2 regions of the Desulfallas thermosapovorans DSM 6562 genome follow, and region 2 is predicted to be linked to the other one. Evidence: predicted binding sites of a transcription regulator. Region 2 holds the regulator's gene; the other holds the start of a gene.
What was found. The regulator LexA, encoded in region 2, represses DNA repair genes until DNA is damaged. The targets are predictions, from matches to a motif close to CNAACANNTGTTNG.
Positions count from the first base shown of each region.

Region 1: LX24_RS10840 (DNA polymerase IV) is a predicted target of LexA. The motif match lies at 2,542-2,555, and genes of this name have one in related genera.

Region 1 is NZ_VNHM01000012.1:51,091-58,435, forward strand. It holds gene LX24_RS10835 (DUF3536 domain-containing protein) at 1-2,380, shown strand, start outside; gene LX24_RS10840 (DNA polymerase IV) at 2,566-3,753, shown strand; gene LX24_RS10845 (tetratricopeptide repeat protein) at 3,760-4,371, opposite strand; gene LX24_RS15180 (hypothetical protein) at 4,790-4,921, shown strand; gene LX24_RS10850 (Asp23/Gls24 family envelope stress response protein) at 4,950-5,294, opposite strand; gene LX24_RS10855 (sigma-54 interaction domain-containing protein) at 5,478-6,866, shown strand; gene LX24_RS10860 (acetyl-CoA hydrolase/transferase family protein) at 7,113-7,345, shown strand, end outside.
Region 2 is NZ_VNHM01000001.1:76,482-83,826, reverse strand. It holds gene miaA (tRNA (adenosine(37)-N6)-dimethylallyltransferase MiaA) at 1-792, shown strand, start outside; gene hfq (RNA chaperone Hfq) at 830-1,072, shown strand; gene LX24_RS00415 (AAA family ATPase) at 1,234-2,184, shown strand; gene LX24_RS00410 (methionine gamma-lyase family protein) at 2,207-3,445, shown strand; gene LX24_RS00405 (selenium metabolism-associated LysR family transcriptional regulator) at 3,452-4,345, shown strand; gene lexA (transcriptional repressor LexA) at 4,411-5,019, opposite strand; gene LX24_RS00395 (sigma-54 interaction domain-containing protein) at 5,189-6,883, shown strand; gene LX24_RS00390 (fumarate hydratase) at 7,132-7,345, shown strand, end outside.

The sequences.
Region 1 (7,345 bases), on a different contig from region 2:
CTGGCTGGAAGCCGTTGAACTTCAGGATTCGGCTTATCCCTATCATGATTGGAACGAGCGAATCAATGCGGAATGCTATGCACGCAACACCGCAGCCCGTATTTTAAACGACCGGGGCTGGATCAGAAAGATTTTCAATAATTACTCCCGCATCAGTTTTAACTTCGGCCCCACCCTGCTGGACTGGCTGGAGTCCAGCGATCCCGAGGTTTATCAAGCCATCATTGAAGCAGACCGGGCCAGCCAGCAATTTTTTTCCGGACACGGTTCTGCCATGGCCCAGGCCTATAATCACATGATCATGCCCCTGGCCAACCGGCGAGATAAATATACCCAGATATACTGGGGCATTGAGGATTTTAAATACCGCTTCGGCAGGGAGCCCGAGGGCATGTGGCTGCCCGAAACCGCTGTAGATCTGGAAACCCTTGATATTATGGCCGAGCAAGGTATTCGCTTTACGGTTTTAACACCTTACCAGGCCGGTCGGGTACGGGTTATAGGTGGTAATTGGCAGGAGGTGGGGCCGGAAGGTATTGACCCCACCATGCCTTATCTGCTACGCCTACCTGAAAGCGGGCGCCAGATAAGTATATTTTTTTACAACGGCCCCATATCCCAGGCCGTAGCCTTTGAAGGACTGCTATCCAACGGGGAAAGTTTTGCCCACCGGCTGCTGGGGGGTTTTTCCCCGCATACGGACCGGCCCCAATTGGTGCATATCGCCACCGACGGTGAAACCTACGGTCACCACCACCGGCACGGGGAAATGGCGCTGGCTTATGCACTGGAATACATAGAATCAAACCGCTTGGCCCGGATCACCAACTATGGAGAGTTTCTGGCCCTCCACCCGCCGACCCATGAGGTGGAAATAAAGGAGCAAACTGCCTGGAGCTGTGCCCACGGAGTGGACCGGTGGCAGGATGATTGCGGCTGCCACAGCGGTACACGCCCGGGCTGGGTCCAGACCTGGCGGGCCCCGCTGCGCCGGGCGCTAAACTGGCTCAGGGACACCATGACCCCCCACTACGAAAAACACGCCGGCCGGCTGTTCAAAGATCCCTGGGCGGCGCGTAATGACTATATCAGTGTGGTGTTGGACCGCTCCCCGGAAAACGTGGAACAGTTTCTGGCCAGCCATGCCAAAAAAGGTGCCCTGAACGCAGAGGAACAGGTAACGGCGCTCAAACTGCTGGAAATGCAGCGGCATGCCATGCTGATGTTTACCAGTTGCGGCTGGTTTTTTGACGATATATCGGGCATTGAAACTATACAGGTGCTTCAATACGCCCGGCGGGTAATCCAGTTGGCCGGGGATCTTTTCGACACCCCGCTGGAGCCCCTGTTTTTGGAGATGCTGGCCCGGGCTAAAAGCAACGATCCCCAATACCGGGACGGTGCTTATATATATAATCATAAAATTACCCCGGCCATGGTGGATTTGCCCAAGGTGGGCGGTCACTATGGTATCTGTTCCATTTTTGAAAACTATGACAAGCATACCCGCATTTTTTGCTATGACATAGAAAAACTGGATAACCGGACCTTGAAAGCGGGTACCACCAAACTATCTGTGGGTAAAGTGCGGGTGACTTCCATGGTAACCCGGGAATCGGCTATCTTGTGCTACGGGGCGATTTATTTCGCCTACCACAATGTAAGCTGCAGCGTGCAGGTCTTTAACAGCGAACAACAGTACCGCGATCTGGTGCAAAAAATTACCGATGCCTTTAACCGGGCTGACTTTCCCGAAGTTATATTGCTACTTAACCGTTATTTTAAAAATGGTTCCCTTTTTACATTAAAACAGCTTTTCCGAGACCGGCAGCGAAAAATATTAAGCAAAATAATGCAAACCACACTGACCGAGCTGGAAAACCAGTACCAACAGATTTACCTGCGCCATGCCACCTTAATGAGATTTTTGAAAGATCTGGGGATACCCCTGCCCCAGGCCATGTTGTGCGCCACCGAGTTGAACCTTAATGCCCAGTTGCGCAGTTCCTTCACCCGGAGCGAACCCGATATTGAGCATATCAATGCCCTGTTTAACGAAGCCAAAACCCTGGACATCAAACTGGATGACACCAGCTTGGGCTATGTCATCAGAATTACATTGGAAAAAATGGCTGAAAGCCTGCATGCCGACCCGTCAAACCTTAACTTGCTGGGCAACCTTGACACTATGACCGGCCTGGCCCGCACACTGCCCATTGAAGTGGATCTGTGGAAGGTGCAAAACATCTATTACCGGCTGTTGCATGAAGTGTATCCCTACTTGCGGCGCAAGGCGGAACAAGGGGATGAGGAAACCTGGGCCTGGGTGGGCCGGTTTGCCGCCCTGGGCGAAAAACTGAAAATACAAAGGGATAATTAAAAGGCAGTTAACAGGATTGGTTTCTAAAGCACATCTACTTGTTTGTCAGCAGCCCCGGCCCAACGTTTCACGTTGGGCTTTTGTATGCCAACAAGCCCTGTACCACCCGGCTGACAATTATACCCACTTGACTATTTTAACGGGCGGCCTTACAATTAAATCAAACATTTGTTTGGGTGGTAACTATGAAACGGGTAATTTTATTGGCTGACATGAACAGTTTCTTTGCCAGCTGTCACCAGGCCCTGCAGCCGGAACTACAAGGGAAAGAGGTGATTGTGGCCGGCGACCCTGAAAAAAGAACGGGTATAGTGCTGGCCGCCTCTTACCCGGCCAAGGACCGGGGGGTAAAGACCGGTATGCCGGTACGGGAGGCCAGGCAGCTTTGCCCCGGCGGTTACTTCTTTCCACCGGACTACCAGCTGTATATAGATATTTCCAGCCGGATACTGGGCATCATGCGGGACATCACAGACCTGGTGGAGCCATTCTCCATCGATGAGGCCTTTGCCGACCTCACCGGGATACTGCACCTGGGGGGCACCCCCCGCAGCATCGCCAACCAGCTAAAGGAGCGCATCAAATCCGAAGTGAACGTATTGTGCAGCATCGGTATCGGACCCAACAAACTGGCCGCCAAAATGGCGGCCGGGGTGCAAAAACCCGATGGTTTAACTATACTGGAAAGCAACGATGACTTTAAAAGGGTTTTCTGGCCCAGGCCGGTGCGGGAATTATTCGGTATCGGTCCCAGGTACGAAAGACACCTTCACTATCTTAACATACACACCATCGGTGAACTGGCCAATTTCCCACTGCCCATTCTACAAAAGCGGTGGGGCAAAAACGGCCAAATGCTCTGGCTTTGCGCCAACGGTATTGATCAAAGCCCGGTGGTACCCACTTCCCTGGATACCTCCAAAAGTATCGGCCAGCAAAAGACGGTTCCCCGGGATCTGGTGGGTTTCTCCAGTATAAAAGTGGTGCTTCTGGAGTTATGCGAGTTGGTGGCCCGGCGTGCACGCCAGGGCGGTTACGCAGGACGTACCGTAGTTTTGACATTGCGGGATACCCAACTACGATTTTTATCCAGATCGCTGACTATGGGCGATTATACCGACCTGCCCGACGAAATTTATCACACTGCCTGTCGTATTTTATACAAGCACTGGCACGAGGCCTGGGCGGTGCGTCTGGTGGGCGTAACCCTGAGCAATCTGGTCAAACGGGAGTATTTTCAACCCGATATATTCGGCCGGAGAACACGCCTGTCCAAACTGGCCCGGGCGTGCGATAAAATAAAGGACCGCTTCGGTGAGCGGGCCATTGTGAGGGGTGTTTCCCTTAAAGAGGAAAGCATAAGTAAAATATAGTTACCATCATGCCACCTCTTTGATCTCCTCCTCCAGGGTTTTTAAAAAACCTTCAATCTCAGGGTCGTGCCGGTGGATGAACCTGGCCGCCAGCAGGCAGTTCCTGGCATTATAAAGTTCTCCCAAGCGATAGTAAGCCTCGGCCAGTATTTTATAAGCCATGACTGACCGCGGGTAGGCAAATAACAACATACTCAGCAGTTTGACCGCTTCCTGGTATCGTTCCCTTTTCAGCAACACCACTGACAGGTTTAAAGACACATATATATTTCCCGGGCGCAAGTACAGAGCCTGCCGGAAAAAAGACTCAGCCCGGGCCCAATTATTCTCTAAAGAACATATAACCCCCATAGCCATTTTACCGGCAAAGCTGTGAGGCATTAGTTTATAAATTTGCAAGTAAGAGTTTTTTAACTTTTGATGATCACCTGCTTTATTGGCATAAACCCCTCGGATAATTAAAAGCTGCACTACAACATCCCGCCAGTAGACTTGTATAAATAGCGCCGCCAGGGCTACCAAAGCAAAAGTCAACATGTTATTTCTTTCTGAAAACACCAGAGGAGTAATACCGGTGACCACACAAGCAGTGATGATAAAAAAAAGATGCCTGTTCATAACCCACTTTCACCTCCATCGTTTTCACATTAATACGCAGCAAATTAGCGGTATGTTATAAAATGTCGCCGAACGGTAAAAATACTACCTTTTGCATAACAAACCTTACCACCGGTCAAAAAGCATATTTTATAAGTCAAATAAACCCCGTTTTTGACATTTGAGCAGCCACAAGTCATACATCAACCACGATTTGAGGTTAATTTGTCTTTCCATGCGGCAACCGGGCGGGAAAATGGGATATGGCGGTGAAGTAGATTTGGTGAAGTAGATTTAATAATACAAAAGGCTGGTACGTTGGCAACAGACGGTCTAAGGGGAATGCGCCTAAAACGTGAATAAAATCATTGAGGTGGTGGTTATGGAACAACCCGCATGGTAAAAAAACACCGGTCGTTGCCAACTGCCGGGTATGGTTTTGCTGGTATTACTGCGGGTGGAACTGGCGGCCGGAGGATTCTGGTACGCCAAATATTATTTTGACCAGGCGACACGGGAAACTCAGGAAGCGAATACGGCAAAAAACACCCGGTGGCCGCAAGTATCGTGATTATGTTCTGACCGGCCCGCCCGGCGGGCTAATCTTTAATATCCAACCCCGCAACGGTTATATTTATGGCACCCACATTTAAATCCGTCATGGTTCCAATCATTTCCCTGACTTCCCGCTGTACCTTTTGTGCTGTCTCCCGCAGCGGTAATCCATATTCCACCACAATGGACAGGTCAATGTTTACTTTTTTATCTTCCATAAAAATTTTATTGATTTGGGACAGGTTTTTTCGGGTCAGTATATTACCCGAACCTTCAATCCCGGCCACACCGTCCACCCTGGATATAGCCATGCCGGTCATGGTTTTGAGCACGTCTTCGTTATAGCTGATGACACCCATGGCGTTTTGCTCGGTTGAAAAAGCTTTCATATAAAAACTCTCCTTTGGTCTAAAAATTATACAGGTCAATCAGTTACTCCATTTTACCATAATTATACTGCATGTAAAGCAGACAAGTTGGCCATAATTGGCACGGTGCCGGGTATTTTAGTTTCTCCGCCAACAAGGATTAAAGTAATAGTCATCGAAATGTTACATCAAGGGGTGACTCAATTGAATACCAAAAAAAATAATTCTTTAACCAAGGAAGAGATATTGGAGGCCATCGTGGAAAACCCCCATGAGGCGGTAATTTTTGTTGATGAACAGGGCATAATTCGGTTAATCAACCAAGGTTATGCAGAATTCCTGGGGTATACACCGGATGAAGTGCTTGGCCGGCATATCCAGGAAGTAGTACCCCAAACCCGCTTGCTGCATGTATTAAAAAGCGGCCAACCCCAGTTCGGCGATATCTGGGAATATAAAGGCCAAAAGGTTCCGGTCACCAGATTACCCATCGAGAAAGATGGCCGGATCATCGGCGTACTGGGTAAAAGTATATTTAAGGATGAAATGTCCCTGGCCCGGGAGTTTGTAAAAAAAATTGAACGGTTAGAAAATAAACTGGCCAACTACCGGGCGGAACTGGACCAGGAACGCCGGGCCAAGTATCATCTCGACGACATTATCGGCCACAGCCGGCAGGTACTTAGATTAAAGCAAAAAGTGCTAAAAGTGGCCAAAACTTCTTCCACTGTATTAATCACCGGTGAAAGCGGCACGGGCAAGGAGTTGTTCGCCCATGCCATACACAACGCCAGCCCCCGTAACAACCGGGCCTTTGTACGGGTTAACTGCACCTCCATACCCACCGAATTGCTGGAATCCGAATTATTCGGTTACGATGAGGGGGCTTTTACCGGGGCCAGACGGGGCGGCAAGCTGGGTAAATTTGAAATTGCCCAGGGCGGAACCATCTTCCTGGATGAAATAGGCGATATGAACAAGTCTATGCAGGCCAAACTGCTACGGGTATTACAGGAAAAGGAAATTGAGCGCATCGGCGGCACTAAACCGGTACCGGTGGATGTACGGGTAATTGCGGCCACCAACCGTAATTTGGAGGAAATGATTATGAGCCAGCAATTCCGGGCGGATTTATATTATCGTTTAAATGTAGTTTTGCTCCAGATTCCGCCCCTGCGCGAGCGTAAGGAAGATATACCTTTTTTAACAGAACACCTGATTGCCAAGTTAAATAGATCCTTAAACGCTACCGTTGCCGGACTGGATAAAGAGGTGATGGAGTTGTTTATGCAGTATGACTGGCCCGGTAACGTGCGGGAGTTGGAAAATTTCCTGGAACAGGCCATCAATCTAAGGGATAGGGATATCCTCTCCCCCGGGGACTTCCCTGTACTGGAGAAAAGATTGCAAAAACAGTTAAGGGGGCAATCCCTGGATCTTACCATCAGACCCCTGGAGGAAGTGGTCAGGGAAGCCGAAGAAAAGGCCATTCTTAAAGCACTTACCGCCACGGGGCACAATAAAACGGCAACGGCCCGGTTGCTGGGTATACACCGTTCTGTTCTGTACAGGAAAATGGAGAGAATGAATTAAATGCTACATCGACATAAACCAAGTGTCGCATTTTTGCTACACTTGAGACATACCGGGATCAGTACCGCGGGCAGCGCTATATGGCAATAATCGTGACGCTAAATAGAGACATCAAAGTTAAATTCGCCCTAAAAAAAATATTCTAAATATTATAATTTGCCTAAACCATTGGGTTTGCCTGTTGGCACCGTTCTTGCACCCCTTAATGACAGACAACAAGAATACCATAGGGGAGGCAGAGTATCTATGCGGTATAGCGCGGAGTATCAATCTAAATTATGTACTGCCGATGAAGCGGTTAAAGTAGTAAAATCCGGTGATTGGGTGGATTACGGCACCTTTGCCAATCAGGTGGTGGAACTGGACAAGGCCCTGGCCAAGCGCAAAGACGAGCTGGAGAATGTTAATATCCGCTCGGCCGCCCGGGCTTACGGGCCGCCCATGACGGTGCTGGCCGACCCTAAAAAGGAAAGTTTTAT
Region 2 (7,345 bases):
GTTGAGGAAACCAGAGGGGTGCCCCATCATTTAATAAATATTGTTGACCCCGATGTTAATTTTACCGCGGCGGTTTTTCAGAATTTAGCAAGGAAGGCCATAGCAAATATCCACAACCATGGCAGTGTGCCGCTTTTGGTGGGCGGTACCGGTTTTTACATAGATGCGGTAATTTATGATTATGATTTCAGCGGTGTAGGGGCGGATGAGGAACTTCGCAAGTCATTAAAACGGGAGGCTGAACAAAAGGGAAATGAAGCTGTGCATAAATTGCTTGAAACAGTTGATCCAGTAACGGCAGCCCGTATTCATGTGAATGATCTTAAAAGAATCATTCGGGCTTTGGAAATATACCACCAAACCGGTAATGCGGGTGCTATGTTTCGTAACAATAACAAGCTGCCCTATCCGGATTATGATATATTATTTATTGCACTTTATTACCAGCGGGATATACTATATAAACGAATAGAAACACGGGTCGATAAGATGATAGAAAGTGGTTTGGTGGACGAGGTACAAAGCTTATTAAACGCCGGGTACCATCGCAATCTAATCTCTATGCAGGGCCTGGGATACAAGGAAATTGCCGGCTATTTATACAATGAATATTCCTTGGATGAAGCGGTACAGCTATTGAAAAAAAATACCAGGCGATTTGCCAAGCGACAGTTGACTTGGTTTAGGCGATATAGTAGTATCAAATGGATAGATATGGAGAAGTATGATACAATAAAACGTGTTGCAGATGTAATTGAGCATCTAATGTCCGGAATTATTAAGAATCGTTAGAAAAAAAAGGTACAAAAATACCAACGGAGGGAATTATATGACAAAGGCTCAAATAAATTTACAGGACGCATTTTTAAACCAGGTAAGGAAAGATAATATACCGGTGACCATTTTTTTGATTAATGGTTTTCAATTAAAAGGTATGGTTAAAGGTTTTGATAATTTTACAGTTATTATGGAAAGCGACGGCAAACAAATGATGGTTTACAAACACGCCATTTCCACAGTTAGTCCCATGAAGCCTGTTAATACATCTTTTTCGGAGGTTAAACCCGTCTAAAGATATATACGGACAGTGTTTTAAACTTATACATTGCGTGTCCGTTGACAGGTTTTTTGTGTTTTAACCTTGTCTCTCTAATAAGAGAGACTTTTAATTTTTAGTCAGGTTAACCTGACCGGGCGCATAGAAATTAATATAACGCCCGGTGAGGTGATTGAATGGTTAAAATCAAAATGTGGCATACATCCGGGGGGAAAGGTCAGCTTACCCAACGCGATGCTTTAAACACTGATAAAAATATGTTAATATCTGAAAAGCATGGCACCAAGGCTGGCGATTTGGATAATAAAGTTAATGAAATTAGAAAAGAGCTTGATTCTCTGGTCGGCTTAAACAATGTGAAGAAGCATATTGGCGAAATATATGCATATATGGAAATACAAAAACGCCGTTCCAGGGAAAAATTACATACTGAGTCCCAGGTGCTGCATATGGTGTTCAAAGGAAATCCCGGCACTGGTAAAACCACCGTAGCCAGAATACTGGGCAAATTATTCCGAGAAGCGGGCATCTTACCCAAAGGGCACCTGGTGGAGGTGGAAAGGGCAGATTTGGTGGGGGAATACATTGGCCATACAGCTCAAAAATCCAGAGAACAGATTAAAAGATCCCTGGGGGGTATTTTATTTATAGATGAAGCCTATTCTCTGGCAAGAGGCGGTGAAAAGGACTTTGGCAAGGAGGCCATCGATACCATCGTCAAGGGCATGGAGGACAACAAAGATAATTTAATAATTATTTTAGCCGGTTACAGGGAGGAAATGAACAAGTTTATGCAAACCAACCCGGGTTTGCGTTCCCGGTTTCCTATACACATAAATTTTCCCGATTATAGCACGGATGAATTGCTGGCTATAGCTGATATGATGTTACAACAAAGGCAGTATAAATTATCAAGCGGGGCAAGGGAAGAGTTAAGGATGATTATTGAAGCCGTGCCCAGGTTGCATGAGCATAATGGCAATGCCAGATTGGTGCGTAACTTAATAGAAAGGGCTATGCGTGTACAGGCGGTGCGACTTATGGATCAAGAGCAGATAACCAGGGAAGATTTAATGGTTTTAACCAGGGAGGATATGGTTGGGGCACGCGATAGTGTGCGAAATTAAATACAAGCCAAGGAGTGGACATGTGCAATTGAAAGATTTAACAGCTATTGCTGCCGAAGTGGATAGAAAAGTTGAAGAAATATACGGTGCACTAAAGCCCGTGGAACATGCAAATCACGCCAAGGTACTGAATGCCTTTGTGGAAGCACGGGTCAGCACTTATCATCTTAAGGGCTCAACAGGATATGGTTATGATGACGATGGCCGTGAAACCCTGGAGGAAATGTTTGCCAGGATTTTTGGCACTGAGGCCGCCCTGGTAAGGGGGCAGATCGTCAGCGGCACCCATGCCATAGCCCTGTGCTTATATGGGGTGTTGAAGAACGGTGATACATTACTAACTGTACAGGGCAAGCCCTATGATACCTTAGAGCAAATAATTGGCGCGGGGGCTACCATCGAGGGTTCACTGTCTAGCATGGGGGTACGTTACCGGCAACTTGAATTGTTGTCTGATTATGGACTGGACTGGTCAAGTATAGACCAGGCATTGCGGCAGCCTGTAAAAATGGTGCTGTTGCAACGTTCCTGCGGTTACAGCACCAGGCCGTCCCTTAATATGAAACAGTTGGACAAGCTTTGCCGGTTTATAAAGGACAGGCAGCCGGATACCATTATCTTTGTAGATAATTGTTACGGTGAATTTGTCGAGGAGTCGGAACCAACTGAACATGGTGCTGATTTAATTGCCGGTTCGCTAATTAAGAACCCGGGGGGGGGATTGGCGCCTACCGGTGGTTATGTAGCTGGAAAACAATCACTGGTACGGTTGGCAGCCGGGCGTTTAACCGCCCCGGGTATCGGGTCTGATGTGGGGCCTACATTGGGCTGGCAGCGCCTTTTATACCAGGGATTATATATGGCCCCGCATGCTGTAATGGAAGCATTGCGCGGAGCTATCTGGGGGGCATGTTTTTTTCAGGAACTGGGGTTTGAGGTTTTTCCCACTCCAGAAATGTCCCGTACAGATATTATCCAAGCTGTGGTCTTGGGTTCTGCGGAACGATTGCAAGCATTTTGCCGGGGGGTCCAGGGTGCTTCGCCGGTGGACAGCCATGTTGCGCCGGTTCCAGCTCCCATGCCCGGCTATGCCCATTCGGTCATTATGGCCGCAGGTACCTTTGTGCAGGGCGCTTCGTTGGAATTTACCGCTGACGCGCCGGTGCGGGAACCATACGTGGCATATTTTCAGGGCGGCCTGTCGTTAAATTATACAAAAATAGGCTTGATACGAGCGGCCGCGGAAGTTTTACGGCGGTGATAATTGATGAATTTTAAGCAATTGGAAGCATTTGTGCGGGTAGCTGAACTGCAAAGTTTTACAAGAGCTGCCAGGCAGATGTTTATGAGCCAGCCCGCTGTTAGTTTTCAGATCAAAGCTTTGGAAGAGGACCTTAGCATCACTCTTTTTCAGCGCAGTGAAAGAAAGGTTACCCTGACAGAGGCCGGCAGGTTGCTTTATCCCGAGGCTAAACAGATGCTGGGCCATTATGATAAGATCAGGGCTGGATTGGATGCCTTGCGGGGCCTAAAGTCAGGGCACCTTCTGATAGGTGCCAGCACCATACCGGGGGAATACCTTCTGCCCGGTATAATCGGCTCTTTTAGGTCTAAATATCCCGGAGTGCGGGTGAGCCTGCGCATTGCAGGTAGTGGTGATGTGGTTAGGATGGTGCAAGAAAGGGATATCGACCTGGGTGTAGTGGGTGCCGCCGGGCAGCAGGATAATGTGCATTTTGAAAAATGGCTTGATGATGAACTGGTGTTGATCGTTCCCCCGCATCATCACTGGTCGGGGAAAAGTGTAGATATTTCCCGTTTAGCAGGTGAAAACCTGATATTACGGGAAGAAGGTTCAGGCACTAGAAAATCCATATTTGATATACTGGCTAAACAAGGCTTATGTTTAGATAAATTAAAAACAGAAATAGAACTGGGCAGTACCCGGTCAGTAATTAGTGCAGTGCAGGCAGGCATGGGTATAGCCTTTGTTTCCCGTTGGGCGGCCACTGATGTAATCGAGGCCGGTAAAGTGGGTGAAGCCAGGTTAAAGGGCGTTAACATGACCCGCAGTTTTTACCTGGCCCAGTTTCATCCTGGTATTACTAATTACGCAGCCGATACCTTTATTGCAATGTTGAAGGAATACAGCGGTACTTAACGTTTGAAGTATTATATAGAACTCCTTATTGACTGGTGTAATAAGGAGTTCTTGTTGCCACTTATCTAAAACTTTCTTACCAGGCCGACCACCTTGCCCAGTATTTGTACTTCCTTTACTAGTATAGGTGCTAATCGAGAGTTTTCTGGTTGCAACCTTATATGATCATTTTCCTTAAAAAACCTCTTGATAGTTGCTTCCTCTTCGATTAACGCAACGGCTATATCTCCGTTCTCTACACTGGGCTGGCGTCTGACCAGCACAAGGTCTCCCTCTAGAATACCAGCTTCAATCATACTGTCGCCCTTTACTTTGAGCATAAAAGATTCGCCATGCCCCACAAAATCCACTGGTAAAGGAAATACGTTCTCACAGTTTTCCAACGCTAGTAAAGGTATTCCGGCGGCAACCCGGCCCAGCACCGGTACGGGAATCATTTCCTTGTAGGGTTTGCCTTGAGCATATATTACTTCAATGGCCCTGGGTTTGGCAGGGTCTCTTCTAAGCATTCCCTTTTCCTCTAATCGTCGTAGATAGCCATGTACAGTGGAACTTGACTTTAAACCCACCGCTTGACCAATTTCCCTCACCGAAGGTGGATATCCCTTGCTTTCTATATTGTGTTGAATAACACTCAAAATATCTTCTTCGCGTTTACTCAGGTTATCTTTCAATATCAAACAACACCTTTCGAAATATATAACAATTATATCATATAAAAAAGATTAGTAAACGCTTGTTCGCAAAGTTGAATTTTATTATTTAGAAGGGTTTTTTGACTTAATCGTCGAACTTATCTGAACAATAGAAAATTATTTACTGATCTTGAGAAGGTGGTGAACTATGCAAAGGGTAGTTATTATCGGTATAGGGGATGATGGAGCGTCTGTTTATAGCTTATTGAAAAATATTGAGGATGTGAAGATAGTATGCTTGTTTAAAACAGGCGCGGAAAAGAAGACAGTGGATTTATGGACCAATGAGAATGTGAAAATTTTGGATATAGAAAAACTCCCCGAAATAAAAAATATAGATGTAATTATCAATACAGTTGGCAGCAAAGAAGTGAACAATTTTATCAAAGGAATCAGTGGTTCAGTATCAGTTGTTGAGACCAGCGCGGTAAATATAATGTTACGGCTTTTTAGGGAAAAAGAGGAACTTTTGCAAATCAAAAGAATCCAGGGGGAACTGTCCACTATATTAAACTCCGTGCAGGAAGCCGTTGAAGTGGCGGATAATAACGGAGTGGTTAAATACGTAAACCCGGCCTTTACTCGGATCACCGGGATTCCGGGGGAACAAAGAATTGGAAAAAACGTATTTGATATATCACCGGATGGCGCACTGGCTATGGCGCTAAAAACCGGAAAAAATATTTTCGGCCACCGTGTCCGGGTGGGAGGAAGTAATGCAGAGGTGGTAAGCAATGCTTCGCCTATTATCGTGGATGGTAACTTGGAAGGGGCGGTGGTGGTATTTCAACATTTTACTGATGTGATGAAGCTTATGGATGAACTGCGTCACCACACCACAATGATTGAAAATCTATATGATAAGTTAGGCCAGGTAACCACCTGCAAGTACAGTTTTGCAGATATTTTAGGTAACAGCCCGGATTTAAAGAAAAGTATTCAAGTAGCCGAAAGGGCGGCTCGTAGTAATTCAACGGTGCTTTTGTTGGGGGAAAGCGGTACTGGTAAAGAGCTTTTTGCCCATGCGATACATTATGCCAGCTCAAGGCGGGAGAAGCCTTTTATTAAAGTTAATTGTGCTGCTATCCCGGAGAATCTTTTGGAAAGTGAATTTTTTGGCTATGCTAAGGGCGCTTTTACAGGCGCAACCAAATCTAAAATTGGAAAATTTGAATTGGCCAACGGAGGAACAATTTTTCTTGATGAAATTGGTGATATGAATTTGATTCTACAAGGCAAGCTGCTGCGTGTTTTGCAAGAAATGGAGTTTGAAAGGGTGGGTGGCAACCAAACCATTCGTGTTGATGTTCGTGTAATTGCGGCCACCAACAGAAATCTACCTCAATTGATTAGGTCGGGAAAATTCAGGGAGGATTTGTACTATAGACTTAATGTTGTGGAAGTAACAATACCTCCTTTACGGGTTCGCAAAGAGGATTTACCTATATTAGTCAACCATTTAATCATTAAGTTAAATCGCAAGCTGGGTAAGAAAGTTAAGGGGTTAACCCCGGATGCCGAAGAAGTGTTATACAGTTATGATTGGCCGGGTAATGTACGGGAATTGGAGAACGTGGTGGAAAGGGTAATGGTTACCGTCGATGAAGATGTGCTGTCCAAGAAAAATTTTATTCAACATGTCAGCCAACTTAAAACAACGCCGGAGAGGGACATGGAACTAATACCTATCGACAGGATGGAACAAATATTAATAAGTAAAGCCCTCGCCAAGTATGGAAATACAGTTGAGGGTAAACGGAGGGCGGCACAGGCCTTAAATATATCTTTAGCCACTTTATACAATAAAATTAAAAGGGCGAAATTTGAAAATTCAAACGTTTAGAAAAAATTTAAAAAATTTAGATTTAAATTAATTCTTTATACTCCATTGGTTCAATGGATATGGTTCTAAAAATTAAAAAATTATTGCTTAATTTGCTCTAATTGTACTTTTTAAAAATAAAATATGTTAGAATTTTATTGGCAGGCTTTATGATGGTGGCATTGGTGATTATTGGAATTAATTATCTGATGGCACAAATATTGCTTGTTTAATGTCAATATACCGTCTTAACGAGGGAGGGGATTATCATTAAAACAATTAATGCTGCCAATATATCACAAGCGGTGGCCAAGCTTTGCATGGAAGCCAACTATTTTCTGGGGCGGGATATGATAGAAGCTCTGCAACAAGCTTATGAACAGGAAATTTCTTTGACCGGTAAAGAGATTATTCAGCAAATTATTGATAATGCTGGTATAGCCAAATCGGAAGAAGTTCCCATGTGTCAAGATACCGGCTTTG